One region of the Psychrobacillus sp. NPDC096389 genome, then DNA from elsewhere that is predicted to be linked to it. Evidence: a T-box and tRNA genes for the amino acid it is inferred to sense, from the RefSeq annotation. Region 1 holds a T-box; the other holds one or more tRNA genes.
What was found. The T-box of region 1 lies ahead of tyrS (tyrosine--tRNA ligase). A T-box ahead of a tRNA ligase gene usually reads a tRNA of that ligase, here a tRNA-Tyr.

Region 1 (15,626 bases):
CTAAACGAGAGTAAACCCCGCCAGTCTCTTCCCCGGCAAATCTTCTTGCTCCCTGCTCTGCCGTTTCAAATGCAAATGTAGAGGTTTGATATAAAGGTACTGCTAGGCTATCCTGATGAGTTGCTGTGTGATAGCCTGTATGAATATATGCTGTTTCCTTTTGTAATTTTTCATCATTCATCTATTTAACACCCCTTTTGTAAACGCTTACATTTAGTTTACACTGAATTGACAAAAATGAAAAGGCATCTCTTTACGAAAGATGAGATACCTCCATAACACTTAATTGATTTTTTCCTTTGTTTTTTGCCTCGTACAAAGCAATATCCGCTAGATGAAAAAGATGTTGAAAATCGATGTTATCATGTTGTTGCCAACTAGAAACGCCGATCGAAACTGTCACACTTGGACTCGTTTGCAATTGGATAGATTGCAATAATTGTTTGCATATTTCTATACCTTCTTCGAGTGTTTTTTGAGCATAATATACTGCTAGCTCTTCCCCACCCCATCTTGCTCCAATTCCTTTTTCTCCAACTTTGTTCTGGATAATGGAAGCAATTTGTTTTAATATCTCATCTCCAACTTGATGTCCATACGTATCGTTCACTTTTTTAAAATCATCAATGTCGATTAACACGAATACCCCGCGATTATTTATTGCCATAGAATTTTCCACATATTTATCTAAATATTTTCGCGCAAATAAATTTGTTAAATGATCACGATTCACCATTTCTTGCAATTTATTTCGCAGTGTAGAGTTACTTATAGCAAGTGATGAATGTTGTATAAGTGATTGCATTAATTTAAAGCTATCAAACGAAAAAAAATAAGGTTCTTTATGAAGCACTATACTAAAACCTGTAATCGTATTTTGCTCTTTTAATGGGACTGCAACGAGAGAGCGATACGCATATTGTAATGCTGTTTTTCGGTTAAAGTCGGCAACAAACAAAGAGTCTTTCACTTTGTTAAAATGCTTAGCAACAAATTGAATATACAATTGCCCTTCATCTGTATGAAAGTACTCATTACTCGCTGAGGAAATTTTGTATTCATCTTCTTCCATAAACACAAAACCTACTTGCTTTGGATGGAAAGATTTCATTAATTGATCTTTTAAGAAGATTAACATCTCTTCCATTGAAATATTCGTATTTAACTTATGGGATGTCTCGTTTATCAACTGTAAATCGGAAACTAATCTATGCGACTGAATATACAGCTTTGCGTTTTCTAGTGCATTTCCAGTTGTTTCGGCTAGTGAAGTAGCAAATTCTTTTTGTCGACTAGAGAAATGATAATCATCTGGGGCAGAAAGTTGCAATATACCATAAATTCCTTGTTTCCCTTTAATCGGTACATTTATTAATTGTACACTTAAATCTTGTATAAGCTCTGTTGTAATTTCGCCCGAAACATATGCATCTACTGTGGTCGGTCTTTCTGAAGTATAATCAAATAACTTATAAGGAATAGAAGTTTTTCTATCTTGGTCATTGGATAGTATTAATGTAGGTACTAATTGTGGAAATGCATTATTTATCGCAAACAATGTTCCATTTAATATCTCTCCTGAATCCAGTGTGGAATTAAATGTTCTTGTTACTCTAAACAAATTACGATATTGGTTTTCCTGTTGTATTAAAACAATCGATTGTTTTATTGTTTTCACTAGATTATTGATCGTACAAATAAATTCGTCTATACATCCACTTTCAGAGAACTCTTGCCATTTCATCGTTGAATCCATCACAAGTAATCCAATTGGTTGATTCTCACAATCCTTAAGTAAAATTTTAACCAATTTGTTCATGTTCATTTCCGTATCCCAAAAAGGAGTTTCGGTGAAATCTTTTTCATCAAAATAGGCTTTTATATCCACCCATTTAATCATATGTAATTTTTCCGTGTTCATATGATTTTCTCTTAATGGTCTAAGTGTATCTATGTCAAAAACCAAATAATGAGCCATTTTAACGCTGAAAAATTCTGACAATATAGATTTTAAGTCATTAAACCATTTCATAGTTGTTGTTCCATTTACAAGTAAGTTTTCATTATATACATCTAAAATGCGGCTTTTTACAAGTGCCATTATTACATCATTTTTCATGCGTACACCTCTCAGTTTTCTAAGAGCTAATTTGATACTTTTCTCACACTTTCATTATAATTCAATTTGACTATATTCCTTTAGATTTGTCAATTGTTTCTTGTGATTTATATCTATCCGTCTCTCCAAAAATGAATTTTATTGACTTTGTTTGTATAAAAGGATACAATCTAATTTGTGTAAAATAAATGCAGCAGTTGTATGGCCTAGATTGCTCATTTTGTTCCTCTATAAAAAGATGGTGTATCCCGTAACCCTCGGCTGCTAGGGCGATGGTACATGAAAACAAAATGTCTGCTAGTCTGAATACATCTGGTCTTATTTTACAACAAAATAAAACCAATATAAAGGAGGAGACATATATGTCTCGTTATACAGGTCCATCATGGAAACTATCACGTCGTCTTGGTATTTCACTAAGCGGTACTGGTAAAGAATTAGAAAAACGCCCTTACGCACCAGGACAACACGGTCCTAACCAACGTAAAAAATTAACAGAATACGGTATGCAATTACAAGAAAAACAAAAACTTCGTCACACTTACGGTGTTAACGAACGTCAATTCCGTACTCTTTTTGACAAAGCTGGTAAAATGCAAGGTAAACATGGTGAAAACTTCATGATCCTTCTTGAAACTCGCCTTGATAACGTTGTATACCGTCTAGGTCTTGCTCGTACACGTCGTGGAGCTCGTCAATTAGTTAACCACGGTCACGTTTTAGTTGATGGTAAACGTGTAGATATTCCATCATTCAGCGTAAAACCAGGTCAAGAAATTTCTCTTCGTGAAAAATCTCAAAACCTAGACGTTGTAAACGAATCAATCGAAGTAAACAACTTCGTTCCAGAATACTTAACATTTGACGCTGATAACAAGGTTGGTACTTTCGTTCGCCTACCAGAGCGTAGCGAATTATCTGCTGAAATTAACGAAGCTCTAATCGTTGAGTTCTACTCTCGTTAATCTAGAGTCAGTATTAAAAGCCCTCAAAATCTTGATAACACAAGGTTTTGGGGCTTTTTTTATTCTATTGGTTACTCGTATTAAAGTCTAAGCATAAATCATCTTATAAGACAATGCATTTTAAGGAATCTACTGTGATCTTCCTTGCATGTTGGAAAAATCAATGGAAATAGCTAACTTATCAGGGTTTACTATCAATAAAAGATGGTTGAACGAGACAATATCCACTATGAACGTGAAAATCTCTCCTCTCCTAACACCCCAAAATACCTCTCAAAAGGGTCAACCCAGACTAGCAGATGCTAGTCTGGTGAGTTCGGCGAGCTTTAATACATATTATTCCTATAATATACCGACATCATAGTCGTCTTACTCCAAGTAAAGAATTATTTTAAGAATTAGTTGCTTTTATCATCAATTTAGATGCTCTCATGTTAATTTAGTTGCTTTCGGTCTGAAACTAGTTGCTCTCAATAGCTGTTTGATTGTCCTTAGCCATTCTTTGGAATTTTGCACGACATTGTGAGATACTGCAGGAACATTAGCGACGTAATGGCTCGTCGCTCACCCGGTGGAAATGAAGCTTCTAGAGATATGTTGCTTTAACTAATTTTCTTAGGCTTCTAAATTTCTGCAAACAAAAAAGCGCCAGTCTAATTGAATAGAAAAACGCTTTCTTTAGGTCTATTCTTTTTTCATTCCTTCGATTAAATCCAATAACCGTTGTTTCGTCTCGTTTGTTTCTTCTTTTAGTATTTTAAAATCATATCCTGATTTATCCTCATTCTTATGAACTTCTACTAAATCTCCTATTTTTGCCTCTATCGTAAACTTCTCTTTCAAAATAACTAACTTGTTAGCTTTGTTATTCTTTTCAAATAGAATGACAAAAAAATCGTCGAAACGATCTAATATGTATTTTTTTGTAGCCATTACTCCCAGCCCCTCGATCCAAATAATTAACATAATAAAGTGAAATAAAAAAAACTAAAATGATTGAAAATTTCTCTTCTATTATCATTCTATACTATTTAACGCTCATTTTTCATCCTATTTCATATAAAATTTAAAATTTCTTAGTAAATTCATGATTATTTCACCATTCGACGTAAATACTAAGAACTGAAATGATGAAAAATCGGAGGATACACATATGAAAAATAATAATACCCATACGTCAACAAATAAAAAAATGAAAAATACACATGTTAGTACAAACTTCAATGAACCCGAGAAATTAACCAACCATGAAAAGAAAAAACTGCAAGTAAAAGATGGACAGAACAATCATCATGTAGATGAACGAGGTGGATTTTAAGTCTTGTCCCTTCTGTTAAAAAGCTACTTCCCTATATTTATTGGGAAGTAGCTTTCATTTTATCCCCCATTAGCGGCAATTCAAGACTACTACTTCAAGATTTAAGAAAAGTGAAATGATAAGCGGGAGATTCACTGCTGGCATGCGCCAGATGAAATAATCGCAGACTAAGTACGCAACATCGTGTGGGCCACAACTAACAATCAGTGGGGATGAAGCTCCCCACTGATTGATGTTTCATTTTATACAAATTTAATCATTTTATAATTTTTCTTACCTCTACGTACAATCATAAACTCATCTTCTAGTCGGTCTGCACTTCCTACTACATATGCAACATCCGTTACTTTTTCACCATTTATAGAAATTGCACCGTTTGTTACATCTTCACGAGCCTGCCTTTTCGAAGGAGATACGCTTGCTTCTACGATAAAGTCTACAATAGCTTTTTCTTCTTTGGACATTTCTACCGATGGCACATCTTTAAAAGCATCTTTCATCTCATCAGCAGTTAGCTCTTTCAGGTTTCCACTGAACAACGCGCGAGATATACGAACTGCTTGCTCTAAAGCTTCTTCTCCGTGAATCAGGCGAGTCATTTCTTCCGCTAATGTTGTCTGTGCTTTACGTAAATGCGGTTCATTTTCAACTGACTCAGCTAATGCTTCAATTTCACTGCGATCTAAGAACGTAAATATTTTCATGTATTTAATAACATCTGCATCTGCAGTGTTGATCCAAAATTGGTAAAACTCATATGGAGAAGTCTTTTTCGCATCTAACCATACGGCACCTGATGCTGATTTACCGAATTTTGTTCCATCAGCTTTTGTTACTAATGGAATTGTAATCCCGAAAGCTTTTGTTTCTTCTTCATGCGTCTTGCGAATCACTTCTAGACCAGTTGTTATATTCCCCCATTGATCCGATCCGCCGACTTGCACTTTACAGTTATACGTATTGAATAAATGATTGAAGTCGATACCTTGAATTAATGTGTACGCAAATTCTGTAAAAGAAAGACCAGAATCTAAACGAGAAGCAATGGAATCTTTCCCTAACATGTAGTTAATGTTGATAAGCTTACCGAAATCACGTAAAAACTCGATAACGGACATTGGTCCAATCCAGTCGTGATTATTAACCATTTGGGCACCATTGTCGGTATTAAAATCGAAAATCCGCTCCATTTGAGTTTTAATCCCTTTTACATTTTTATCAATTTGCTCAGTTGTTTGTAGTACCCGTTCCTCAGAACGACCAGATGGATCTCCAACCATTCCTGTTGCCCCACCTACTAGTAAAATCGGACGGTGGCCATGTAATTGAAAACGTCTTAAAGTTAGTAATGGAACGATATGTCCAATATGCATACTATCTGCAGTTGGGTCCACCCCACAGTATAAAGAAATCTTTTCTTTATTCAATAAATCCTTTAATCCTTCTGCATCTGTTTGCTGATAAATGAGTCCTCTCCAAGATAAATCTTCTAGTAATGCATTTGTCATTTCAATCTCCTCCTTAAAATAAAAAAGTCCCCACATGAAATAAATCATGCAGGGACGCTTGAGTCTACTAGCGCGGTACCACCCAGCTTGAAGGTATTTAACCTTCCGCTTCAATCACAGTATCGTCGTGAAAACGTCTAACTCCAAGCCTGTAATTCATCCATTGTACACTGACTAGCTTTCACCAACCGCTAGCTCTCTATACAGTATGCACAACAACTACTCCGGACTTTTCTTCGTTAAAAATCAAATTCGCCTTGGCGTATTTGCGTCTAGATTTTGTATTGAGCAAGCTCAATTAACTCCTTTCAAAATCTATGACATCCGCCGGAGGCTTTTCACTTTATTTAGTTGGGGCTTAGACCCCAGCTAAATAAAGTGAAAATATATACCTATTTTACCTAATCTAAAACGTATGTCAATAACTATCGTATACAGATAGTTGGTTATGGTATAATAATTCTTGATTTGGGGGTCGAATAATCAATGAAAAAATGGATGGAGAAAATCCAATTCTATACAGAGAGAATGAATAAGTGGCAGTCTACTAAATGGGCAAAAGGTTTACGAATTTCTTCTGGTGTTATATGGAACTTATGCTTATTATTCCTCGTAATATTTCTTGCGCTTGGAGTATTTGCTGCTTCTGTTGGTGCCGGTTATTTCGCATCACTTGTAAAAGAAGAGCCACTTCGAGCTAAAGAAGAGATGAGAGCGAACGTTTTTAATTATGAAGAAACGTCTGAAATCTATTTTGCAGAAAATGTGTATTTAGGAAAACTAAGAACCGATTTGGAACGTACGGAAACAAAACTGGCTTCCGTTTCCCCATATGTCATTGACGCGGTACTTGCGACAGAAGATGAATATTTTGAAGTACATAATGGGATCGTACCGAAAGCAATATTTCGCGGTCTACTTCAAGACTTTACAAATTCCGACACACAAACTGGTGGATCCACTTTAACGCAACAATTAATAAAAAATCAGATTTTAACAAATGAAGTATCATATGAACGAAAAGCAAAAGAAATTCTCTTAGCAATGCGCTTAGAACATTTCATGACAAAAGAGGAAGTATTAGAAGCCTACTTAAATATTATCCCTTACGGACGAAATGCAAACGGCAGAAATATTGCAGGAATTGAAACAGCTGCAAACGGTATTTTTAATGTAAAAGCAAAAGATCTTACATTGCCACAAGCTGCTTATATCGCTGGGATACCACAAGCACCATTTGCCTACACTCCATTTAGACAAGGTGGAGAAAAAAAGGAAGGTGAGGCATTAAAACCTGGTATTGAGCGTATGAAGACAGTATTATATCGTATGAAAGAAACTGGTTATATTTCAAAAGAAGAATATGATTCTGCTGTAAATTATGATATAACACAAGACTTTAGAGAGCCTGAAGTTGTAGCTGAAGATAAATATCCTTGGTTAACTCATGAAGTAGAAAACCGTGTAAAGGAAATTTTAAGAGGACAACTTGCTAGTGCAGATGGAATTGATCCTGAAAGACTAGCAGTAGAACCGAAGTTATTTGAGAAATATGATATTGTAGCTGAACGCTCTATTCGAACAGGTGGATATCGAATTCATACTACGATTAATAAAGAAATGTTCGAGGCAATGTTAAAAGTAAAAGATGAATTCGAGTATTATGGACATACGTACACAAAAGAAGTGAAAGATCCAAATACCGGGGAAATCATTACAAAAGATTTCCCCGTTCAAGTTGGAAGTATGCTGATCGAAAATGGTACTGGAAAAATATTAACCTTCCTTGGTGGACGAGATTATAATTTAGAACAATACAATCATGCAACACAGGCTGTTCGTCCAATTGGTTCAACGATGAAGCCCCTACTAGTATATGCACCTGCAATCGAATATGGGGTCATCGGTGCTGGAAGTCCAGTAGTGGATATTAAGCTGGATAATTTAAAAGGAACAACTTGGGCTAAATCACCAGCTAACTATACAATTGCACAAGAAAAAGGGATTATTTCCGCACGAAGTTCACTAATGACTTCTCAAAACCTATCAACCATTCGATTATATGATTTGATCATGGATCGAAAACCGACGGACTTTTTAATGAAAATGGGATTTAAACATATTGAAGAGAATGAGTATGCAAACCATGCACTTTCTATCGGTGGGATGACGAATGGTGCTACCGTGGAAGAAAATACAAATGCATTTGCTACCTTTGCAAACAACGGTCAATTTATCGATGCTTATATGGTCGAAAAGATTGAAGATGTGGAAGGTAATATTATTTATGAACACGAAACCGAACCGGTACAAGTTTTCAGTCCTGCAACTGCTTATATCATTACTGATATGATGCGTGATGTATTATCTGGTGGTACTGCAAAATTAGCGAACTCACGACTAAAATTCCAATCTGATTTCGCAGCTAAAACTGGGACAACTCAAAATCATAATGACTCTTGGCTCGTTGGATACAATCCAAATGTCTCATTAGGAGTGTGGCTTGGTTACGATGATAATACAAAATCGTTATTTTATATGAATAACCGTTATAATCATCCAAGTGTGCGAGTGAATATGCTATGGTCCAATATGATGAATGCTATGTATGACGTATCGCCAGAACTAGTCGATGCACCGAATGCTTTCCCAGTTCCCGAAGGTGTCGTTACGAGATCTTTCTGTGGTATTTCTGGACTAGCTCCTTCCGATGCATGTGCAAAAGCTGGATTAGTCAAATCTGATTTATTTAACGCTGCTGCCATGTTACCAACTGGAGCGGATGATAGTTTAATCTCCTCTTCTTATGTGGTGATAAATGGTAATAGATACCGTGCCTTAGATTCTACGCCTAGTGAATTTGTCGTTCAAGGTGGCTATGGAGTAAACGAAGACTTCATTACACGAATGCTCGGTAGATTTGGTGGAAATGCAAGCAAGCTTTTCCCAGAGGATTCTAGTTTCGGTGGCAATGTAGTGTCCGAAGAAGTATTTAAAGCAGATGGTAGTCCTCCTTCTGCAGTAAATGCCACGATTTCTGGAAAAACAATAACATGGGCAAAATCAGCATCGTCTGATGTCGTTGGTTACCGTGTATTCCAAGTTGTCGATGGTCAACGAGTACTTGTCGCAACTAAAGCTGAGGCGGAGTCACCTAGCTATACGATAAGCGGTCCCGGACAATATATTATTGTATCTGTAGACATCACTGGTTTACAATCAGGTGCTTCCAATATTGTGTCGCTAGAAGCCGAGCAAACAGAAACGCCAGTTGAACCTGTCACGCCGCCAACTGCTCCAGAAAATGGTGAGGATGACATAATAGATGATGAAATTGTAACTCCTCCTTCAGGTGAAGAACCTTCAGAAGAAGAAGATACAACATCAGCAAGAAGATAAAAGCAAAAGCCAGAGCATCCTTATTCAAGATGCTCTGGCTTTTTAATTAGTCTTCCATTGTAGATAAGTCGCCAGTTGGTAATTTTAACTCCCAAGCTTTTAAAACACGGCGCATAATTTTACCGCTTCTCGTTTTTGGTAACTTATCTTTGAATTCAATCTCTCTTGGAGCTGCATGGGCAGCTAACCCTTTTTTCACGAATTGCTGAATATCTGCAATTAGTTCTTCCGAAGGTTCGTACCCTTCATTCAACGCGACAAACGCTTTTATAATTTCCCCTCGCACCGGATCTGGCTTGCCGATTACTCCCGCTTCTAAAATAGCAGGATGTTCGATCAGCTTACTCTCCACTTCAAATGGGCCTACTCGTTCACCAGAAGTCATGATTACATCATCTACACGTCCTTGGAACCAGAAATACCCTTCATCATCCATATAGGCAGAATCCCCAGAAAAATACCATTCATCATTCATAAAGCTAGACTCATATTTTTCTTTATTATTCCAAATTTGACGCATCATTGATGGCCAACCTTTTTTAATCGCTAAATTCCCCATCGTGTATGGTGGAACGACATTTCCTTGGTTATCAATAATAGCTGCTTCTAATCCAGGAAGTGGTTTTCCCATAGATCCTGGTTTAATCGGTAGACAACCAAAGTTACAAATCATTTGTGCCCCTGTTTCGGTCATCCACCAAGTATCATGAATGCGTAAATGGAACACCTGCATCCCCCATTTTACAACTTCAGGGTTTAAAGGTTCTCCAACAGATAAAATATGTCGAAGAGAAGATAAATCATGTTTCTCCACGATAGCATCTCCAGCTCCCATCAGCATTCGGAAAGCAGTTGGTGCACTATACCATACCGTTACATTGTATGCTTCAATGGCATTATACCAAGCATCTGGTGAAAAACGTCCACCAAGTACAAGGGACGTCGCTCCAGCTAGCCAAGGCCCGAATATCCCGTAAGAAGTACCCGTTACCCAGCCCGGGTCAGCTGTACACCAATATACATCTTCATCACGAATGTCCATAACCCATTTCATCGATTGATATTGTTGTACCATTGCATAATGTACATGCAAAATTCCTTTCGGTTTCCCTGTGGAACCTGAAGTATAATGTAAAATAAGTCCATCTTCTTTATCTACCCACTCAATATCAAAAGCTTCCGAAGCATTATGTAATGCTTTATTGAAGTCGATAAACTTTTCTGTTTGCTCTATGTTATCTCCAACTAAAAATACTGTCTCTAAATTTGGTAATTTATCTAATGGAACTCTTCCTAATAATTCTGGGGTTGTCACAATTGCTTTTGCTTCGCTATCCAACAATCGATCGTATACTGCACCTTCCATGAATGCCTCAAAAAGCGGTCCAACAATAACACCCATTTTCACAGCACCTAAAAGAGAGAAATATAATTCTGGAGATCTAGGCATAAAAATGAATAGACGATCCCCTTTTGTTAAGTTAGAATGCTCTTTGTATACGTTAGCAGCTTTGTTTGTCCAATGCTTCATATCAGCAAACGTATAAGATTCTTTTCTGTCTGCATCTTGATAATGAAGTGCTACTTTGTTTTGCTTATCGGATTCCGCGTGTCTATCAATTGCTTCAAATGCCATATTAACTTTTCCAGTTTCATGCCACGAAAAATTTTTCTCGGCATCTTCCCACTTAAATGTTCTTGCCATTTCTTCATAATCTTTTAACTGATAATCCCCTTGTACTACTGGTAACATCTCTACCACTTTCATTCTTTTCACCCTTTCTATAACTATACAAAAACTCTACACTTCTATTCTACAATACCCGTTCACATTTTTGCCAATCTTTTTATTTTTAAGAATCTTTTGTTTTACGCTTTAAACAACCATCTTCTTTTAAGTGAAATCATGTATAATAGTTTTAGATGCGGTTATTTTTATAGGTGGTGAACTTGTGATACACGAAAAAACGTATAATTCGTTGGAAATAGAAACAAAACACGGTGTAGTTATTGTAGAAGGACCAATTGCTTCAGAGGAAATAGCAAATTTAGCGTTTCATGAAGACTTAGTAGCTTTTCGGACACCTGCTCAGCAGCATAAAGCCATTATTGAAATCGCTAAATTGCCAGAAGGAAGAATTATTATAGTACGGGATCAACAGAACATTGTTGGCTATTGTACTTTTCTCTATCCAGATCCTTTAGAAAGATGGTCGCAAGGGAAGATGGAAAACTTAATAGAATTAGGGGCAATTGAAGTTATTCCAAAATTTCGTGGAACTGGTGTTGGCAAAACACTTTTACGTGTCTCGATGATGGATGATGCGATGGAAGATTATATAACGATTACAACAGAATATTATTGGCATTGGGATTTAAAAGGTACCGGTTTAAATGTTTGGGAGTACCGCAAAGTGATGGAAAAAATGATGCAAGCTGGCGGACTTGAATATTTTGCAACGGATGATCCCGAGATTAGTTCACATCCTGCCAACTGTTTAATGGCCAAAATTGGAAGTCGGATAAACAATGAATCTATTCAACAATTCGATCAGTTACGATTTATGAACCGGTTTATGTACTAGATAGAAAATCTATATTTTTCTTAAGGGGTGTATGTTAATGCTTGTAGAGGAAATTATGAATACTTCAGTACCGGCTTTAACACCAACGCATACGATAAATGATGCGTTACTGATATTAAAAGAAAAACGAATTCGCCATATTCCAATCATTAATGCGGACAAAGAAGTATTAGGTGTTGTTACGGATCGCGATTTAAAAGAAGCAACTCCATCCGCTTTATTGAACAGTAAAAATCCCGAAATATATGAGTTACCATTAGAAAAGATTATGACTAAAAATCCAATCGTAGGTCATCCATTAGATTTTTTAGAAGAAACCGCTACAATTTTTTATGATAATCGAATAGGATGCTTACCTATCGTGTCTCAAGGAAAACTAGTCGGGATGATTACAGAATCTGACTTATTGTATAAATTTATAGAGCTTACTGGCTCTCATCAACCAGGCTCCCAAATTGAAGTTCGCGTCCCAAATAAAACAGGTATATTATTTGAAGTTTCTAAAGTCTTTTATGAACAAAAAGTAAATGTATTGAGCGTACTCGTATATCCTGATAAAACGAATGCCGACTATAAAATCTTAGTTCTTCGTGTAAAAACAATGAATCCACTTAAATTAATCGAAGCAATACGAGCGGAAGGTTTCGAAGTACTATGGCCAAATCACCCGGGAATGATGTTATGAATAATAATGCCGTGTTTGTTTTTTCAGAAGATCAGTTAGACTATAAATTTTCAGATACGCACCCGTTCAACCAAAAGCGCCTAACTTTAACGGTCGATTTATTAAAAGAAATGAATGCCTTATCACCATCGGATATCGTCATACCTCGTGTTGCAACAGATGAAGAATTAAGTTTAGTACATGATCCCCAGTATATTGAAATTGTCAAAAAAGCGAGCTTGGAAACAACTGAAACATCCAAATATGAAAGCTATGGAATCGGTACGGAAGATACCCCCATTTTCCCTCATATGCACGAAGCGAGCGCGAGTCTTGTTGGAGCTACGTTAACGGCCGTAGATTATGTGATGGAAGGGAAATCATTACATGCACTTAACTTAGGTGGAGGTCTCCACCATGGTTTTAAAGGACGAGCCTCAGGATTTTGTATATATAATGATAGTTCCGTAGCTATTAAATATATGCAGCAAAAATATAATGCACGTGTTCTCTATATCGATACAGATGCACATCATGGGGATGGCGTACAATGGAGCTTTTACGATGAGCCAAATGTATGTACGGTCTCGATACATGAAACCGGCAGATATTTATTTCCTGGAACCGGTAATATTACAGAACGAGGAACTGGAGAAGGTTATGGTACTTCTTTTAACTTCCCAATTGACGCTTTTACCGAAGACGAATCTTTTTTAGAAATTTATCGCACAGCGCTTCGGGAAATTGTAGAATCTTTCAAACCTGATGTTATTTTAAGCCAAAATGGTGCGGATGCCCATTATTTTGATCCATTAACCCATTTATACGGAACGATGAATATTTACCGAGAAATCCCTAAACTAGCGCATGAACTTGCACATCAGTATTGTGGTGGAAAATGGATTGCTGTTGGTGGAGGAGGCTACGACATTTGGCGGGTGGTACCACGAGCATGGTCACTGCTTTGGATGGAAATGAATGATGTGAAAACACCAGCAGGTAACTTACCAAAAGCATGGCTCGAGCGCTGGTCCAAAGAATCGCCAGTTCCCTTCATTCCAACATGGATGGATCCAAGTCCATTATACGAACCAATTCCTCGCAAAGCGGAAATAACGGAGAAAAATAAACAAATGCTTGATAAAGCACTTTATGCCCTTCGTAAGCAACAATCATACAAAAATCACCAGTAACCCATTGGCTACTGGTGATTTTTTATTTGACGGAGTCTCTTTCCTCAATTCGATAAGGTAAAACGACAATTTGTTCGTCAATTTTTTCTTTGTTCATAAATTTTGTTAATAAACGCATTGAAACAGCTCCGATATCGTATAAAGGTAAAACGACACTTGTTAGCTGCGGACGTACCATTCTTGCTAATTTAGAGTTTTCAAAGCTAATGACTTCAATATCATTTGGGACATTCAATCCGCTATCTTGAACTCCGTGAATCAATCCGATAGCAATCTCGTCATTGCCTACAAAAAATGCCGTAGGTGGATTTGAAAGTTTGCATAACTCTTCCCATGCAGCATGTCCGTCATCATATGTGTTATCCACACCAACAATCAAATCATCATCGATTTCAATGTTTGCCTCTTTTAATGCTTTTTCATAACCAGATCGCTTATATATCCGGTCAATGGTCGATTCCATATTTCCCGAAACAAAAGCAATACGTGTATGTCCATTTCGGATTAACCGATTTACAGCGTCTACTGCAGCTTCATGATATTCGATATTAACAGAAGGAAACGATTCGGTTGTTTCTACTGTACCGGCTAACACAATCGGAACGCTTGATCTTTCCATTTCAGTTAGCATATCCTTTGTTACTTCATCACTCATCATCACAATGCCATCCACTTGTTTACTAAATAAGGTAGACAGTAGTTGCACTTCTTTATCAGCTTGTTGGTCAGAATTCGTTAAAATAATATTATAACGATACATTGTCGCAATATCTTCTATGCCTCGTACTAGTTCCGCATAAAACACATTAGAAATATCTGGTATAATAACTCCTACAGTTTTTGTTTTCTTACTAGCAAGTCCTCTTGCAACTGCATTTGGTCGATAGTCCAATCGTTCAATAACGGCCAACACTTTTTGACGAGTTGCTGGCTTGACGTTTTGGTTTCCATTAACTACACGTGAAACAGTTGCCATCGACACATTTGCTTCTCTTGCCACATCATAAATGGTAATAGTCAACGCATATCACTCCTTCACATTTATTGTTATTTATATTATATATAAATAATACTTGATATACTCTATAACTTTCAATTAAATAGTAAAACCGACTCTATAGCAAGAGTCGGTTTTGTGAATATTTATTACTTATGCATGCACTTCATGTGTTTTCATGAAGTTTTGTAATGAATTATAGAACTCGTCAAATTGTTGTAAATTCATTTGTTGTGCTGCATCCGATAACGCAACTGCTGGGTCTGGATGAACTTCTGCCATTACTCCATCCGCTCCAATTGCGATAGCAGCCTTAGCTGCTGGTAAAAGAATATCACGACGTCCAGTTGAATGTGTAACGTCTACAAATACTGGCAAATGCGTTTCTTGTTTTAGAATTGGTACTGCTGAAATATCTAATGTGTTTCGCGTAGCACGTTCGTATGTGCGAATACCGCGTTCACATAAAATAATTTGGTCATTTCCTTGAGACATAATATATTCTGCAGCATGGATGAATTCATCTAGTGTAGCCGCTATACCTCGTTTTAATAATACTGGTTTATTAATAGAACCTACTGCTTTTAATAATTCGAAGTTTTGCATATTACGAGCACCAACTTGCACGACATCTACATAGTCAAGTGCTTCGTCTAAATGGCTAGGTGTCACAATTTCAGAAACAACCGCTAAACCGAATTCTTGCGAAATTTGTTTTAGGATTTTTAAACCATCTAAGCCAAGACCTTGGAAATCATAAGGTGATGTACGTGGCTTATATGCTCCTCCACGGATTAATTTTAAGCCTTTTCCTTGGATTGCAGCAGCTACTTCTGCTACTTGCGTGTAAGATTCTACAGCACATGGTCCAAATACGA
Region 2 (15,626 bases), on a different contig from region 1:
GTTATTTTTGTGGTGAAGATTCAATATTAACAAAAAAGTGGTTGAACATGACAAACCAGTAGAATCATAATAAGATGCTAGACTGGTTCCACTGGCTTTAAAACAATATTATTCTTATAATATGTTGAAATCATCGTTATTTCACTTCAAGTAAAATTTCTATTTTAAGAATTAGTTTATTTTACCATTATTTTAGTTGCTCTCGTGCTGATTTGATTGCTTTTCAAGTAGAACGGGTTGTTTTCAATGATCAATTGGTTGCCCTAAGCTATTTACCGAATTCATTCAATGGAAAAACTGGATAAAATCATCTTTTTAGCTAGTTGATATTGATAATTGGACAGTTTCAGTTGAATTTCGCGCGCAGGCTTCTCTAGCGCTTTTTATTACGTTAAGGAACTATGAAATCTAAGAAACATGGATAACTTTCTACACGTGACCAATTCCGCCTCTATAAGCCAACATTTTGCTCCTACACTGCTCGTTTCACAAACAAAATCACTTGTATTAGGTGAGAGCAGTCTTCATGCGTTTTTGCTCCATCTTCCTGCGGGGGAAGAGATAGATACTTGTGTTTTTGTTCTTTGATAAAATCAGCTTCTTACTTATAACTAAAAGTGATAAAGTGCAAGTAAATCGATTAGAAGAACACTCTATATACAAGTAAACAGTAAGGAGTGCAAATAACCTCTCTTTTTATATAAATATTCTATTTTACGAAGTAGTAGCTTAGTAGTAATCTACTTCAGGTATATAATTAGTTTTCTAATAGTAATATTGGCAACCTTTCTAGTAATGTTCTAGTTAGAAAATCGTTCTAATGATAGTCTAAAAAATTTACATAACTCAATCCAAAACATTAAAAATAACTAAAGAATGATCTGGATTAGAATCTTTTAAAAATGTGAAGAAAAAGACTTGAAATATAAAATATAATTGTTATAATTATATTTGTACTTTAATTAGATGCATTGTTCCGAAGTAGCTCAGTGGTAGAGCAATCGGCTGTTAACCGATCGGTCGTAGGTTCGAGTCCTACCTTCGGAGCCATTTTTTTGTCTGTGCTTCCATAGCTCAGCAGGTAGAGTGCTTCCATGGTAAGGAAGAGGTCAGCGGTTCGAACCCGCTTGGAAGCTTACATTTTGAAAAATGAATGTAAAAAAACCTAGACAACTACTTGCCCAACAGCAACAAATATGTTATTATAGTTCTTGTCCGATTCTTGCAGAACTGCATTGGTAATCGTGATTTATAACCCAGGAGGATTAGCTCAGCTGGGAGAGCATCTGCCTTACAAGCAGAGGGTCGGCGGTTCGAGCCCGTCATCCTCCACCATTCATTTATATCCATAGCCTGGAGGGGTAGCGAAGTGGCTAAACGCGGCGGACTGTAAATCCGCTCCTTAGGGTTCGGCGGTTCGAATCCGTCCCCCTCCACCAGTTTATTGGGGTATAGCCAAGCGGTAAGGCAACGGATTTTGATTCCGTCATGCCCTGGTTCGAATCCAGGTACCCCAGCCACAAACTACTTTTTAATTTCAATTTTCACGGGGCCTTAGCTCAGCTGGGAGAGCGCCTGCCTTGCACGCAGGAGGTCAGCGGTTCGATCCCGCTAGGCTCCATAACTTATATATTATAAAAAATCTTTCCGTATTTACTGGAAAGATTTTTTTGTTTTGGCAAATAATAAAGTTATAAGGAAAATGGGGGTTACTAACAAAATAGAATTAGGAAATAAAAATAAATGGTGGAACAAGAAAAACCTATCTAGCAGATGCTAGCTGGCGAGTTAGGCGGGCTTTAAGACATATTATTCTTATAATATGTCGAAATCATAGTCGTCACACTTCAAGTAAACTTACTGTTTTAAGAATTAGTTGCTTTCGTTGGCAATTTAGTGGCTCTCATGCTCATTTTAGTTGCTTTCAGTATGAAGTTCGTTGCTTTCACTAGCTGTTTGATTGTCCTTAGCCATTCTTTGGAATTTACTAATTGATAACTACATAATTTTGGGGTTTTTCACGATGGTGTGAGACCCTGTAGGAGCGATAGCGACGTAGCGACTCGTCGCTCGCCTAATAGAACTCTCTAAGACATATTATCTCTATAGCACCCTATAAATCTTAATAACATCCACTTGCAGTTTCTAGGTAAAAATAGGCGCCTTTGTTCCTTCTTAAATTAAAATTTTGGCTCTTTGAACAAGTCAGTTTTTCTATTAATTAATTTCAAAGTTTCTGAGATAAAAAACTTTTCAATGCACCCTCCTATCAATTATGATGAAATAAAAAGTGAGGTGTTGAGTTTGGCTGAAACAATCGTATATGGAGATGTGACATTACGACCGTTAAAAGAGAGTGACATTCCGTTTTTATGGGAGCTCTATAATCCCAAAATATTTGAATTTATGTTGAATAAAATTGAAAACAAAGAACAGCTTAATAATTGGCTACAAGTTGGTATTTATCAAATGGATATAGAAAAAACGGCACTATCATTTGTAGTGGAAAATGCTGATACACAGGAAATAATGGGCACGACGCGTATTTATGGGATGGATCACACCAATCATGCCTGTGAAATCGGTTCTACTTTTTATGGTAAAAAGTTTCAGCGGACACATGTGAATACCACATGTAAATACTTGCTCTTAAAACACTGCTTTGAACATTTAGGAATGATACGTGTCCAGTTTAAGACGGATGAGTTGAATGTTACCTCGCAGCGGGCGATTGAACGCATAGGAGGAATAAAAGAGGGAGTTCTTCGTAATGAAAGAATTCGCTCGAATGGAACGGTGAGAAATGCGGTAGTTTACTCGATCATTGAGAGTGAGTGGTCGGAAGTAAAAAGCCACCTTGTTCAGTTAATGAATAAATATTCATAAAAATGCCGAGTTGAGCCATTTCCCCTTTAGGATTTACAATAGACGTATGAAGGGGGTATAAAATCATGAATAAGTTAAATATCTCAATAATTGGAGTACCTATGGATCTTGGGCAAAATAGACGTGGGGTTGATATGGGACCTAGTGCTATTCGATATGCTGGCGTCGAGGAACGCCTGAAGGCTCTTGGTCACACCGTTAAAGATGAGGGAGATATTGCGATTAGTCATACTCGTAAAGAACAATCGCCAAATACTCATTTACGCAATTTGGAAGCTGTAATAGAAGGAAATACAAAACTAGCAAACAAAGTCCATGAAGTACTTTCTGAAGGAAGGTATCCTCTAGTACTGGGTGGAGATCATAGTATTGCAATCGGAACACTTGCGGGTCTTGCGGATCGTTATGAAAACTTAGGGGTTATCTGGTACGATGCACATGCCGATTTGAATACAGCTGAAACTTCGCCTTCTGGGAATATTCATGGAATGCCCCTAGCTGCGAGTCTTGGCTTAGGTCATGAAGACTTAGTGAATATACGCGCTTACGCTCCAAAGATTAAACCAGAAAACGTAGTCATTATTGGTGCTCGCTCTGTAGATCCAGGCGAACGTGAATTAATAAAAGAAAAGGGCATTAAAGTATTTTCCATGCATGAAATTGATAAGCATGGAATGACAGAAGTAATGAATCAAACAATTGCCTATTTTCAGGAACGTAATGTAGATGGTGTCCATTTATCACTCGATTTAGATGGTTTAGACCCACTTTATACACCTGGGGTTGGTACACCTGTACCTGGTGGTATTAGTTATCGTGAAAGCCATTTAGCGATGGAAATGCTCTATTCGTCCAATTTAATCACTTCAGCTGAATTCGTAGAAGTAAATCCAATTCTGGATGAAAAGAATAAAACAGCAGATGTTGCGGTTGGATTAATGGGTTCACTGTTTGGTGAAAGTCTAATATAATACAAATTGATTAAGAAGCAGGCAAATAGTCTGCTTTTCTTTTTTTATTATCAACATAAAGCATGGAATATTTGGTAAAATAAATATATAGATAAAAAAATGAAACCTGTTGCTACCTTCATACGTATAGGTAAGACAGCCGCACGAGGCGGAGGGGAAAATCACGATGGATGCGTTAGTGAATAAACGAATAAAACAAGTGTTAAAAGGCGATAAAGACGCATTCGCGGAGATTGTCGACCTGTATCAGCATAGGCTATTTCAAGTATGTTTTCGAATGCTGGGAAATCGCCATGAAGCGGAAGATATTGCACAAGAAGCATTTGTGCGAGCCTTTATCAACATTCACACATTTGATCAAAAGAGAAAATTTTCAACTTGGCTTTACCGTATTGCAACCAATCTGTGTATTGATCGTATAAGGAAAAAAAAGCCGGATTATTATTTAGATGCAGAAGTAAAAGGCACAGAAGGACTCGATATGTATTCTCAAATTGCAGCAGCAGATGAACTGCCGGAAGAGGAACTCATGAAGCTTGAGCTGCAAGATCGAATACAATATGAGATAAGCCGTCTACCGGATAAATACCGATCGGCTATTGTCTTGAAGTATATGGAAGAATTATCTTTACAAGAGATCAGTGAGATATTAGAATTACCACTTGGAACAGTAAAAACAAGAATTCATAGAGGCCGAGAGCTACTTAGAAAACAGTTAAGCAGGCAGCCCAATTTTTTATAGGAGGGAATCACGATGAATGCGTGTCCAGAGCGAATTGTTCACTATATGCATGAATATCTAGATGGTGAAATTAGCCGTGAACATGAGCTTGAGTTAAAATCTCATTTGCAGTCATGCGTGGATTGTCAGGCTCATATGCATGAGTTAAGTGATGTGGTTGCTTTTGTAAAAGGAGCAGCTCATGTGGAGGCACCGTCTAATTTTAGTCAAGCGGTTATGGCGAGACTGCCAAAAGAAAAATCACATGCTGGTGTAAGTAGATGGTTGCGGCGTCATCCAATTCTGACTGCAGCAGCTTTATTCTTTTTATTTATGAGTAGTGCGATATTCAGTAATTTCAATGAAGAGAAGCAATTCTCTTTTACTAAGCAAGAAAATGTTGTAGTGGAAGGTGAAACGGTTATTATCCCCGAAGGACAAGTCGTAAAAGGCGATTTAGTTGTCCGAAATGGTGATGTTCGAATTGATGGGGAGCTGGACGGTAATTTAACCGTCATTAATGGTACGAAATATATGGCTTCAACAGCCGTTATTACTGGTAAAACGGAAGAGATTAACGAAGTATTTGATTGGCTTTGGTTTAATATAAAAGACGGTGCAAAAGAAGTCGTGTCTTTCTTTGAAAAAGAAGAGACAAAATAGTAGAAAGTCTATCCAGTAAGTCGGATAGACTTTTTTCGCCCCAAAATGTAGAGAATTGGGCAACTATGTTATACTTACCTTAAATGGATTTGTGATGAAAAGTGGGGGATGCCACATGTCGTTTATGGAGCAGTTTACGAGTTTAATGCCAGTAAACGTTATTGTAAATATTTTAGATGTTTTAGTTGTATGGTTTGTAATATATAAATTAATAACTTTAATAAAAGGTACGAAAGCAGTTCAACTATTAAAAGGAATATTCGTTATTATAATTGCTCGAGTAGTGACTGACTTTATAGGAATGGATACGCTTGGCTGGTTGCTTGAAAATGTAATTAGTATTGGTTTTTTTGCCATTATCGTTATATTCCAACCTGAAATAAGAAGAGCGCTCGAACAAATAGGTAGAGGTAAGCTCTTCGCAAGAAGTTCATCGATGCAAGAAGAGGAAGAGAAACATCGTTTAATAGAGGCTATGAAAAAGTCCGTAAGCTATATGGCGAAACGTCGGATTGGGGCATTGATTTCCATTGAAAGAGAGACGGGTTTAACAGAATACATTGAAACCGGAATCCAGTTAAATGCGCATCTTACTTCTGAGTTAATGATTAATATCTTTATACCAAATACACCTTTACATGATGGAGCAGTAATTGTACAAAAAAATAAAATTGTTTCGGCGGCTTGTTATTTGCCGTTATCTGAAAGTCCTTTCATTTCCAAAGAGCTTGGAACGCGGCACCGTGCAGCAATTGGTTTGAGTGAAGTAACGGATGCAATTACGATTGTTGTATCAGAAGAAACCGGTGCGGTCAGTTTAACATCTAATGGAGATCTCCATCGAAATTTATCCATGGAAGAATTTGAAAATCACTTGAAGCGCCTTTGGTTTGGACCAACAGAGGAACAAGTAACTTCTTCTAAATGGTTGTGGAGGGGGAAACAGAATGGATAAAATGATGGGCAATCCATGGTTTTTACGAATAATTGCATTGGTACTCGCCATTTTGTTATTCGTTTCTGTGAAATCGGATATGGATAAAAATAATATGAACACAACGACTACGTCCGTAGAAGTTCTTCGGGATGTACCAGTAGAGGTATATTATGACGATGAGAATTCTGTTGTAACAGGGGTTCCAGAAACTGTTACGGTGAATATAGAAGGGCCATCACAACAAGTATTTTCTACGAAAGTGATGAAGGATTACAAAGTATTTATTGATCTTCGAGAGGTAACGTTTGGCAAACATACAGTACCATTTTCAACTGAAAACTTTTCAGATAAATTAAAAGTGAGGATTGACCCTGTTAATGTAGATGTTGTCATTGAAGAACGGGTTTCCCAAGAATTTAATGTGGAGTTAGATATGAATGAAAGCTTGTTAGCAGAAAATTATATCGTCAAGTCCTATGATATGGAACCCAAAAAAGTTATCGTTACAGGAGCAAAAAGTATAATAGATAGCATAGGCTATGTAAAAGCCACTATTGTTAGAGACCAAGGAATAAATAAATCCTTTGAACAAGAGGCAAGCATACGAGTACTCGACTCGGATCTAAATAAATTAGATGTAACTGTCGAACCAAAAACGACACAAGTAAAAGTAAAAGTAGAAGAATATAGCAAGGAAGTCCCGATAGTTTTAGTTCCAAAAGGTGTACCTAAAGAAGGGGTAACAGTGAATGGACTTACAACTGATGACAAAAATATTAGACTATATGGCCCACGAACAGTATTAGATAAAATAGGGCAGTTACAAGTTGATGTAGACGTGAGTAAACTAGAAGATACGAGTAGCTTTGACTTGAAGTTAGCAATACCAGATGGTGTGACCAGACTATCGCTCGATAAGATTAAAATAACAGCAGATGTCACACCAGCTCCACCACCTGATACAGAAGAAGATCAAGCAGAAACTGTTTCAACAGTGGAAGAGAAATCATTTGAAAAAGTTACAGTTGCAGTGAAGGGATTACCAGAGATGCTCGTTAGTAATTTTGAAACACCCGCAGATGGAATCGTTTCTGTCGTAGCAAAAGGAACACCCGAGGCTTTGGAAAATGTTCAACTAAACAATGTTTCCGTATACGTAGATGCCGAGAGTGTAGAGATTGGGGAAGTAACCCTTCCTATTCAAGTTGATGGTCCAGCTAATATAGAGTGGGCAACGTCAGCATCTGAGGCAAAACTAACGATAAAAGAAGCTTAATACGTAGGACAACAGGTTTTTTAAGGAGAGAAGAAGAAATGGGAAAATATTTTGGTACAGATGGTGTTCGAGGAGTAGCGAATTCAGAATTAACACCAGAACTTGCTTTTAAATTAGGACGCGTTGGAGGATATATTCTAACGAAAGAAGCAAAGGAAAGAGCGAAAGTGTTAATCGGTCGCGATACTCGTATATCTGGTCATATGTTAGAGGGAGCACTCGTTGCTGGACTTCTTTCTGTTGGAGTGGAAGTAATGCGTTTAGGAGTCATTAGTACACCAGGTGTTGCTTATTTAACGAGAGTAATGAGTGCGAATGCAGGAGTGATGATTTCTGCTTCTCATAATCCTGTCGCGGATAACGGCATTAAGTTTTTTGGACCAGATGGATTCAAGCTTTCAGATGAACAGGAAGAGGAAATCGAACAATTACTCGATGCAGAATTGGATGAAATTCCACGTCCTACTGGAGCGGGAGTTGGATCCGTATCTGATTATTTCGAAGGCGGACAAAAATATATTCAATACTTGAAACAAACAATAGATGAAGAATTTGTAGGTATTCACGTCGCGTTAGATTGTGCCAATGGTGCAACTTCATCCCTTGGTACACATGTATTTGCGGATTTAGATGCAGATTTGTCTACAATGGGAGCGTCCCCGAATGGGTTGAATATCAATGAAGGTGTAGGTTCTACCCATCCGGAGGAGTTAGCGAAATTTGTTCTAGATAAAGGAGCAGATGTTGGGCTCGCTTTTGATGGTGATGGGGACCGCCTAATCGCTGTGGATGAAAAAGGACAAATTGTAGATGGCGATCAAATCATGTATATATGTGCCAAATATTTAAACGCACATGGTCGACTAAACAAAAGCACAGTCGTTTCCACTGTGATGAGTAATATGGGCTTTTATAAAGCATTAGAAACACATGGTATGACAAGTGTGAAAACAGCAGTTGGAGACCGCTACGTCGTAGAAGAAATGAAAAAGAATGGCTATAACCTTGGTGGAGAGCAATCGGGACATATTGTTTTCTTAGATTATAATACGACAGGTGATGGACTATTAACGGGTCTACAACTAGTCAATATTATGAAAGTAACAGGGAAAAAACTTTCAGAACTTGCATCCGAAATGACAATTTTTCCTCAAAAACTGGTCAATGTACGCGTCACAGACAAGCATGCAGTGACAGAAAATGCGAAAGTAGCAGCAATTATTGAAACAGTAGAAACAGAGATGGCCGGCAATGGTCGCGTTCTAGTCCGACCTTCAGGCACAGAACCACTTGTGCGTGTTATGGTAGAAGCAGCTACAGAAGCAGATTGCGAAAACTATGTAAATCGAATCGTGGAAGTAGTAAAAGCAGAAATGGGCTTAGCTGAATAATAAAGTGAAACTTCGATCAGTGGATTTCCCACTTATCTTTTCGATTTTCTTAAATCTTGAAGTGGGAGTCTTACAGCCCGTTAATGCGGGATAAATATAAAAATCCAGCCATGCGCTGGATTTTTTTAAATACAGAAAACCTACATGATATTAGTTGCGCTTAGCTATTTTCACCACATCTCAAATATGGAATAAAAAAATTCAATCTACCTTATAAATGTTTACTACTTTAATTTAGTGGAATAGTAAGAGAGAACAAGCAAATAAGGAGTGAGGAAATGGCTAAAGTAGCAACAGTAATCACGAATATGTTTGAGGATGTAGAATACACAAGTCCAGCGCAAGCGTTAAATGATGCAGGACATGAGGTATTTACGATTGAAAAAAAAGCAGGAAATGAAGTAACCGGTAAACAAGGTGAAACGAAAATTACAGTAGATTATGGTATTGATGATGTCAAACCGGAAGACTTTGACGCATTATTCATTCCTGGAGGATTTTCACCAGATATTTTACGAGCGGATGATCGATTTGTCGCTTTTGCAAAAGCGTTTATGGATGCAAAGAAACCAGTATTTGCAATATGTCACGGTCCCCAACTTCTAATTACTGCTAAAACATTAGAAGGAAGAGATGCCACTGGCTATAAATCGATTAAAGTCGATTTAGAAAATGCCGGGGCAACATACCATGACGAAGAAGTATTCGTTTGTGCCAATCAACTCGTCACTAGTAGAACACCAGATGATTTGCCAGCCTTTAATAGAGAAATCGTCAAGTTATTAGAAAAATAACAGAAAATGAGTGGAGCACCTTCAATCGAAGGTGTTCTTTTTGTATTTATAAAGTTGTCAGTTAATTATTACAATTTTCTGTTATTCTATAAAGAGAATGAAATAATTACGTAGAGGGGAAATCGTCATGGATTACTTATACCACCCGTTTTCTGCTAAAAGACATACCGTGTTTGCAAAGAAGGGGATGGTTGCAACATCTCAGCCACTAGCAGCACAAGCTGGATTAGACATCTTAAAACAAGGGGGAAACGCAATTGATGCTGCCATTGCAACAGCCGCAGCTCTTACAGTAGTAGAACCCACTTCAAATGGTATAGGCGGAGATGCATTTGCTTTAGTCTGGACGAAGGATAAGTTGCACGGGTTGAATGCTTCAGGTCCTGCACCACAATCCATTTCTGCACAAAAACTAAAAGAACAGGGATATGAAAAAATACCTGTATATGGGGTCATACCCGTCACAGTTCCTGGGGTTCCCGCAGCATGGGCAGCCCTATCAGAACGGTTTGGTAAACTCTCACTTAAAGAGGTGCTGCTACCTGCCATTCGCTATGCGGAAGAAGGCTACCCATTAACACCAATCCTCGGGAAGTATTGGAAGCTAGCCTATGCAAAATTTAAAGAGTCTTGTACAACGGAAGAATTTACTACGTGGTTTGAAACCTTTGCACCAAATGGAAAAGTACCTGAAATAGGGGAGATGTGGTCTTCCCCGGCTCATGCCAAAACGCTTTTGGCAATTGGGGAAACGAACGCTCGCGATTTTTATGATGGAAAAATAGCAGATCAAATCGATGCTTTTATGAAAAAACACGGAGGTTATTTATCCAAAAGTGATTTATCTACATACAAGGCAGAATGGGTAGAGCCAATCTCTGTTAATTATCGAGGCTATGACGTCTGGGAAATACCACCGAATGGTCAAGGAATGATAGCTTTAATGGCACTAAATATATACAAAAATCTTCAAGTCCCGATATGGCAAAATGCAAATACATTCCATCAACAAATCGAATCGATGAAATTAGCATTTACAGATGGTAAAGCGTTCATTACAGAACAAGATGTCATGCCTATTAGCGTAGAACACTTATTATCAGAGGAATATGCTAAATCTAGAGCTACGGCTATTGATGAAGAAGCAAGCAATCCTGAGCCATATGATTTGCCAAGAGGAGGAACTGTATATTTAGCAACAGCGGATGAAGAAGGAAATATGGTTTCTTACATTCAAAGTAACTATATGGGGTTTGGCTCTGGAATTGTCATACCTAATACAGGAATTGCTTTACAAAATAGAGGGCATGATTTTTCATTAGATGAAGCTCATCCAAATGTTTTGCAACCTGGTAAAAGAACATTTCATACGATTATTCCAGGCTTTTTAACGAAAGACGGCAAAGCCGTTGGACCATTTGGAGTAATGGGTGGGTATATGCAGCCGCAAGGACACTTCCAAGTTGTGACGAACACAGTAGATTACTTATTAAGCCCTCAGGCGACACTGGACATTCCACGTTGGCAATGGATAAATGGGAAAACTGTTCACGTTGAACATGAATTCCCGAATTATTTAGTACAAAGTTTAGAAAGGAAGGGACATAAAATTCAAGTAACAGACGCAGGGCATTTTGGACGCGGGCAAATTATTTGGAGAAATCTAGAGACAGGAGTTCTCCAAGGGGGTACGGAGTCACGTACAGATGGTGCAATAGCAGTTTGGTAGTAGAGCCTCTATTAGGGGCTCTTTTGTTATGAGTCTATTAACCTCTAACCTACTGAATTGACGTGCATATAATGAACGTATATAATGAAAAAGTTACTTTTAATGTCAATTGAAAAGTAGCCGCGTAAAAAAGGAGGAAAGGTAAACGCGTAAAAATGAGGAAAACAATTATAGCGCCAGAGCTGAAGAAATCGGACGAAATGTATCTTCAGCAGACGAGGTGGAGGTTATCGAAAATTCGGCGGATGCCTCCCGACCGTATTTGCCCGGTTGTTATTCTTTTTCAGAAACCATACGAGTGATTGTATGACAGAGGGGAAAAGAAGGCATTCTTAGTTTAATGAGCGACTGTGAAAAAACAGGACGTTTATTTTGACATGAATGTAAACGGAGGAATATGAATATGTGTGGAATTGTAGGATATATTGGAGAAGCAGATGTAAAGGAAATTTTGTTAAAAGGATTAGAAAAATTGGAGTACCGTGGATACGATTCAGCAGGAATAGCTGTACTCAATGACGAAGGCGTAGTCGTTTTCAAAGAAAAAGGTCGAATTGCGGATTTACGTGACGTAGTCGATGAAGACGTAGATGCAAGACTTGGCATTGGGCATACTCGCTGGGCAACGCATGGTGTACCAAACCAATTAAATGCGCACCCGCATCAAAGTACAACGAAACGTTTTACGCTTGTGCACAATGGTGTTATTGAAAACTATCACCTAATGGAAAAGGCGTATTTATCTAATGTAGAAATGGCTTCCGACACAGACACAGAAGTCATTGTACAGCTAATCGAAAAATTTTCACAAGACGGATTATCTACAATAGATGCACTTAGAAAAACATTGCATCTAATCCACGGATCATATGCACTTGCACTTCTGGATAGAGAAGATGCAGAAACAATTTATGTAGCAAAAAACAAATCACCACTTCTTGTAGGGCTTGGAGAAGGATTTAATGTAGTTGCATCTGACGCGATGGCGATGCTACAAGTGACGGAGCAGTATGTAGAGCTTCATGACCAAGAAATTGTTATTGTGCATAAGGATTCAGTTGAAATTCAAAAACTAGATGGTTCGATTGTGGAGCGTCCTGCATATAAAGCGGAACTAGATATGAGCGATATCGAAAAAGGAACATATCCTCACTACATGCTGAAAGAAATGGATGAACAGCCAACTGTTATCCGTAAAATTATTCAAGCGTATCAGAATGAACAAGACGAGCTAACGATTGATCCAGCTATTTTAGAAGCACTTCATGATGCAGATCGTCTGTACATTATTGCTGCAGGAACAAGCTATCATGCTGGTCTTATCGGAAAACAATACTTTGAGAAAATCGCAGGAATTCCAGTAGAAGTGCATATTTCTAGCGAGTTTGGCTACAATATGCCACTTCTTTCAGCGAAGCCATTGTTTTTATTCATCACACAATCAGGTGAAACAGCAGACAGCAGACAAGTGCTAGTGAAAATTAAAGAACAAGGATACCCAACCATTACAATGACAAATGTTCCTGGTTCGACTCTGTCTCGTGAAGCAGACCATACACTTTTACTGCATGCAGGTCCAGAAATCGCCGTTGCATCTACAAAAGCATATGTTGCACAAGTAGCAGTGCTAATGGTGACAGCTGCTGTATATGCACAATCTCAAGAAAAGATATTAGATTTTGATGTTGTAAAAGAGTTAGGTATTACTGCAAATGCCGTGCAAGCAATCGTCGATTCAAAAGAAGAGATGGAAATAATCGCTAAAGAGTATTTAGAATCAACAAGAAATGCATTCTTCATTGGACGAAACATAGACTTCTATGTAAGTTTGGAAGGTGCTTTAAAACTTAAAGAAATTTCCTATATTCAAGCAGAAGGATTTGCAGGAGGGGAATTAAAACACGGCACAATTGCTCTAATCGAAGACGGAACACCAATTTTCGCTCTAGCAACCCAACAAGTAGTGAGCCTAAACATTCGTGGTAACGTAAAAGAAGTTGTAGCACGCGGTGCAAACCCATGCATTATTGCAATGGAAGGCTTGGAAGAAGACGGAGACCGCTATGTACTTCCAAAAGTACATGAGCTATTCTCACCTTTAGTATCGGTAGTGCCTTTACAGTTGATTAGTTATTATGCTGCGTTGCATAGAGATTGTGATGTGGATAAACCGAGAAATTTAGCTAAGTCGGTTACGGTGGAGTAGGATAGGTTTCAACTTCAACTGTATATGTCCAGTTATATTATAGTTGGTAACTTTACATTAAAGTGGGTAACTGATGTTGTGAAGTTACAATAATGTACTTTACAAAAAAAGAACATACTAACTAAGAGTAATGTATAAAATTATTGTCCAGTTATAATAGTTGGTGTTGTTGTATAGAAAAAAGATTGTTCCTGATAAAAATAGACAAGAAAAAACTATAAAGGTTATTGGGATACGGGTTACGTTTTTACATCATAAGCTGATGTTAAATATAAGAGTTGTTGTTCTGACACAACTTTATCGTGATGTTAAGCTGGTTAGGTATTATCCTAACCAGCTTTTTTATTTGCTATGAAAATGATTATTTTCATATCCAGCAATGTTTCTTTTTCCCCAATGTCACTAAATTGACTTTTAAATTTTCCATTGATTTCATATTTGAATTGTAAGGGAACTTCTTTAAAGATGATGGTATATTTACCTTCTATAAAATAACTGAAAGGAAATGATACATACATGGAATACGAGGACTTATTATCGATACTTAATAAGTCAGCAGAAAAATACAAAGATAAAGTACAGAAAGAATTAAAAAATTGTATTATCTGTCAGCCTTATGACGGCGGTGATTACATTTGGATAATGGGAAACGAAACTACTATTGAAGAAATTCTCGAAAATCTTAACTGTCTTGAAAAGTACCGTGAAGATATAGCTGCACACTTATATTGTCCTAACTGTGGTAAATCTGGATTTAAACAATATGAGGTTGGGTACTGAGGATCTAACAATTTTGCAAGAAGAAAAAAATATAAAACGATTATTATTCGTTATGCAAGTATTGTTCTTCTTTCCAACTGCGCTTCGCTTGCTCGACAGGACAATTAGCAGCTATGATGTATACATAGGTATTTGACGTGACTTATTTGATCGTCATTTCTTTTAACTCTGCCGAATTTAAAATACGTGCAGTAAAAGGGAATCTTATTGTTGAAGGTCCTTCTCAAATCTTTACCGAGAATGATTTTTCATTTATAGTATTTTCTATTTGGTTTTACGGTGGGATTTAAATCGCTTTTTTATTCTCTAATAAGCAATCAGTAGTTTTTTTAAAAGACTTTACCATTCAAGTGAGTGCGTTTTTTTCTTTTATTATAATTAACTTTTTGCGTTTGAATTCGTCAAAGGCTCAAGATTAAGCTGATAATCAATCTTAATGTCCATCTTCTTGAATAGTTCAATCCATATTTTTTCATCCATTGGTTTTGAAAATGGTTTTAATGTATGAATGCCTAGCTGTAATGGATCCACATTCAATTCTTGCATCTTTTTTACTAGTTCTTGTGTTTGTTTTTCAAGATTGGATTGGATTTCTTTTTTTAAATCTTCTAAATTCTTTGGGTCAAATATTTGCTTTTCTCCCCGGTATTCTTCAATTCTTGAGTCTATATTCACTGTATAGGTCATTGTAGACAAGCTTTTATTGATATCCACTTTCGTTTTAGACCTAACATGACCTAGAACAACTTCTAATTCTGGGATCGGTAAAACTGATAAGTAGTGACCGTTGTTTAACAGCTGGAAGATGCGATCATCAAAAGTTGTTATTATTTCAACTAGTTTATCATTTTGAAACAGGGCTGTACCTTCATAGCTTATAGCGTCATTTTCTATTTTGATTACAGGTAAGAAAGGATCTGAATAAGGAGTATATAACAAATTTTTAAATTCATGTAGATTAACAACACTAATTTCGCCCTGATTTTTTTCCTCATAATGCTTCAGCATTCGGTAAAAAGAGTAATCAAGATTTTCTTGTTTGTCCAATTGATTTTCCAAGTATTTTTCAAAATTTCCTTTTACGATAACTAAATAGATTCTCAAAGAAATATCCGGATCATTCAATAACACATTAATAACGGACATAATCCCCTCTTTTCCGAGGTCTTCATTAATTATCAGCATTCGCATTTGCCCAGATTTCATTTCCTGGTAGAAGTTTAAATTAAAATCCATTAATCCCTCCTTTAAAAAGCTTACTTCTTGCGTCAT

Region 2: it encodes a tRNA-Tyr, which carries the amino acid that the T-box ahead of tyrS (tyrosine--tRNA ligase) is inferred to sense. The anticodon was not compared.

Annotation. Positions count from the first base shown of each region.
Region 1 is NZ_JBIWFB010000002.1:70,175-85,800, reverse strand. It holds gene megL (methionine gamma-lyase) at 1-181, opposite strand, end outside; gene ACIQ38_RS06680 (sensor domain-containing diguanylate cyclase) at 254-2,119, opposite strand; gene rpsD (30S ribosomal protein S4) at 2,482-3,084, shown strand; gene ACIQ38_RS06670 (DUF3006 family protein) at 3,769-4,017, opposite strand; gene ACIQ38_RS06665 (hypothetical protein) at 4,238-4,402, shown strand; gene tyrS (tyrosine--tRNA ligase) at 4,645-5,910, opposite strand; T-box leader at 5,958-6,156, opposite strand; gene ACIQ38_RS06655 (transglycosylase domain-containing protein) at 6,397-9,309, shown strand; gene acsA (acetate--CoA ligase) at 9,356-11,077, opposite strand; gene ACIQ38_RS06645 (GNAT family N-acetyltransferase) at 11,262-11,894, shown strand; gene ACIQ38_RS06640 (acetoin utilization AcuB family protein) at 11,932-12,579, shown strand; gene ACIQ38_RS06635 (acetoin utilization protein AcuC) at 12,549-13,751, shown strand; gene ccpA (catabolite control protein A) at 13,774-14,772, opposite strand; gene ACIQ38_RS06625 (bifunctional 3-deoxy-7-phosphoheptulonate synthase/chorismate mutase) at 14,902-15,626, opposite strand, start outside.
Region 2 is NZ_JBIWFB010000004.1:254-15,879, forward strand. It holds tRNA gene ACIQ38_RS11515 (tRNA-Asn) at 976-1,050, shown strand; tRNA gene ACIQ38_RS11520 (tRNA-Thr) at 1,064-1,136, shown strand; tRNA gene ACIQ38_RS11525 (tRNA-Val) at 1,260-1,335, shown strand; tRNA gene ACIQ38_RS11530 (tRNA-Tyr) at 1,356-1,439, shown strand; tRNA gene ACIQ38_RS11535 (tRNA-Gln) at 1,446-1,520, shown strand; tRNA gene ACIQ38_RS11540 (tRNA-Ala) at 1,549-1,621, shown strand; gene ACIQ38_RS11545 (GNAT family N-acetyltransferase) at 2,296-2,886, shown strand; gene rocF (arginase) at 2,952-3,857, shown strand; gene sigW (RNA polymerase sigma factor SigW) at 4,024-4,599, shown strand; gene ACIQ38_RS11560 (zf-HC2 domain-containing protein) at 4,612-5,241, shown strand; gene cdaA (diadenylate cyclase CdaA) at 5,357-6,196, shown strand; gene ACIQ38_RS11570 (CdaR family protein) at 6,189-7,454, shown strand; gene glmM (phosphoglucosamine mutase) at 7,493-8,845, shown strand; gene ACIQ38_RS11580 (type 1 glutamine amidotransferase domain-containing protein) at 9,124-9,639, shown strand; gene ACIQ38_RS11585 (gamma-glutamyltransferase family protein) at 9,767-11,368, shown strand; gene glmS (glutamine--fructose-6-phosphate transaminase (isomerizing)) at 11,772-13,574, shown strand; gene ACIQ38_RS11595 (hypothetical protein) at 14,091-14,354, shown strand; gene ACIQ38_RS11600 (Ger(x)C family spore germination protein) at 14,733-15,626, opposite strand, start outside.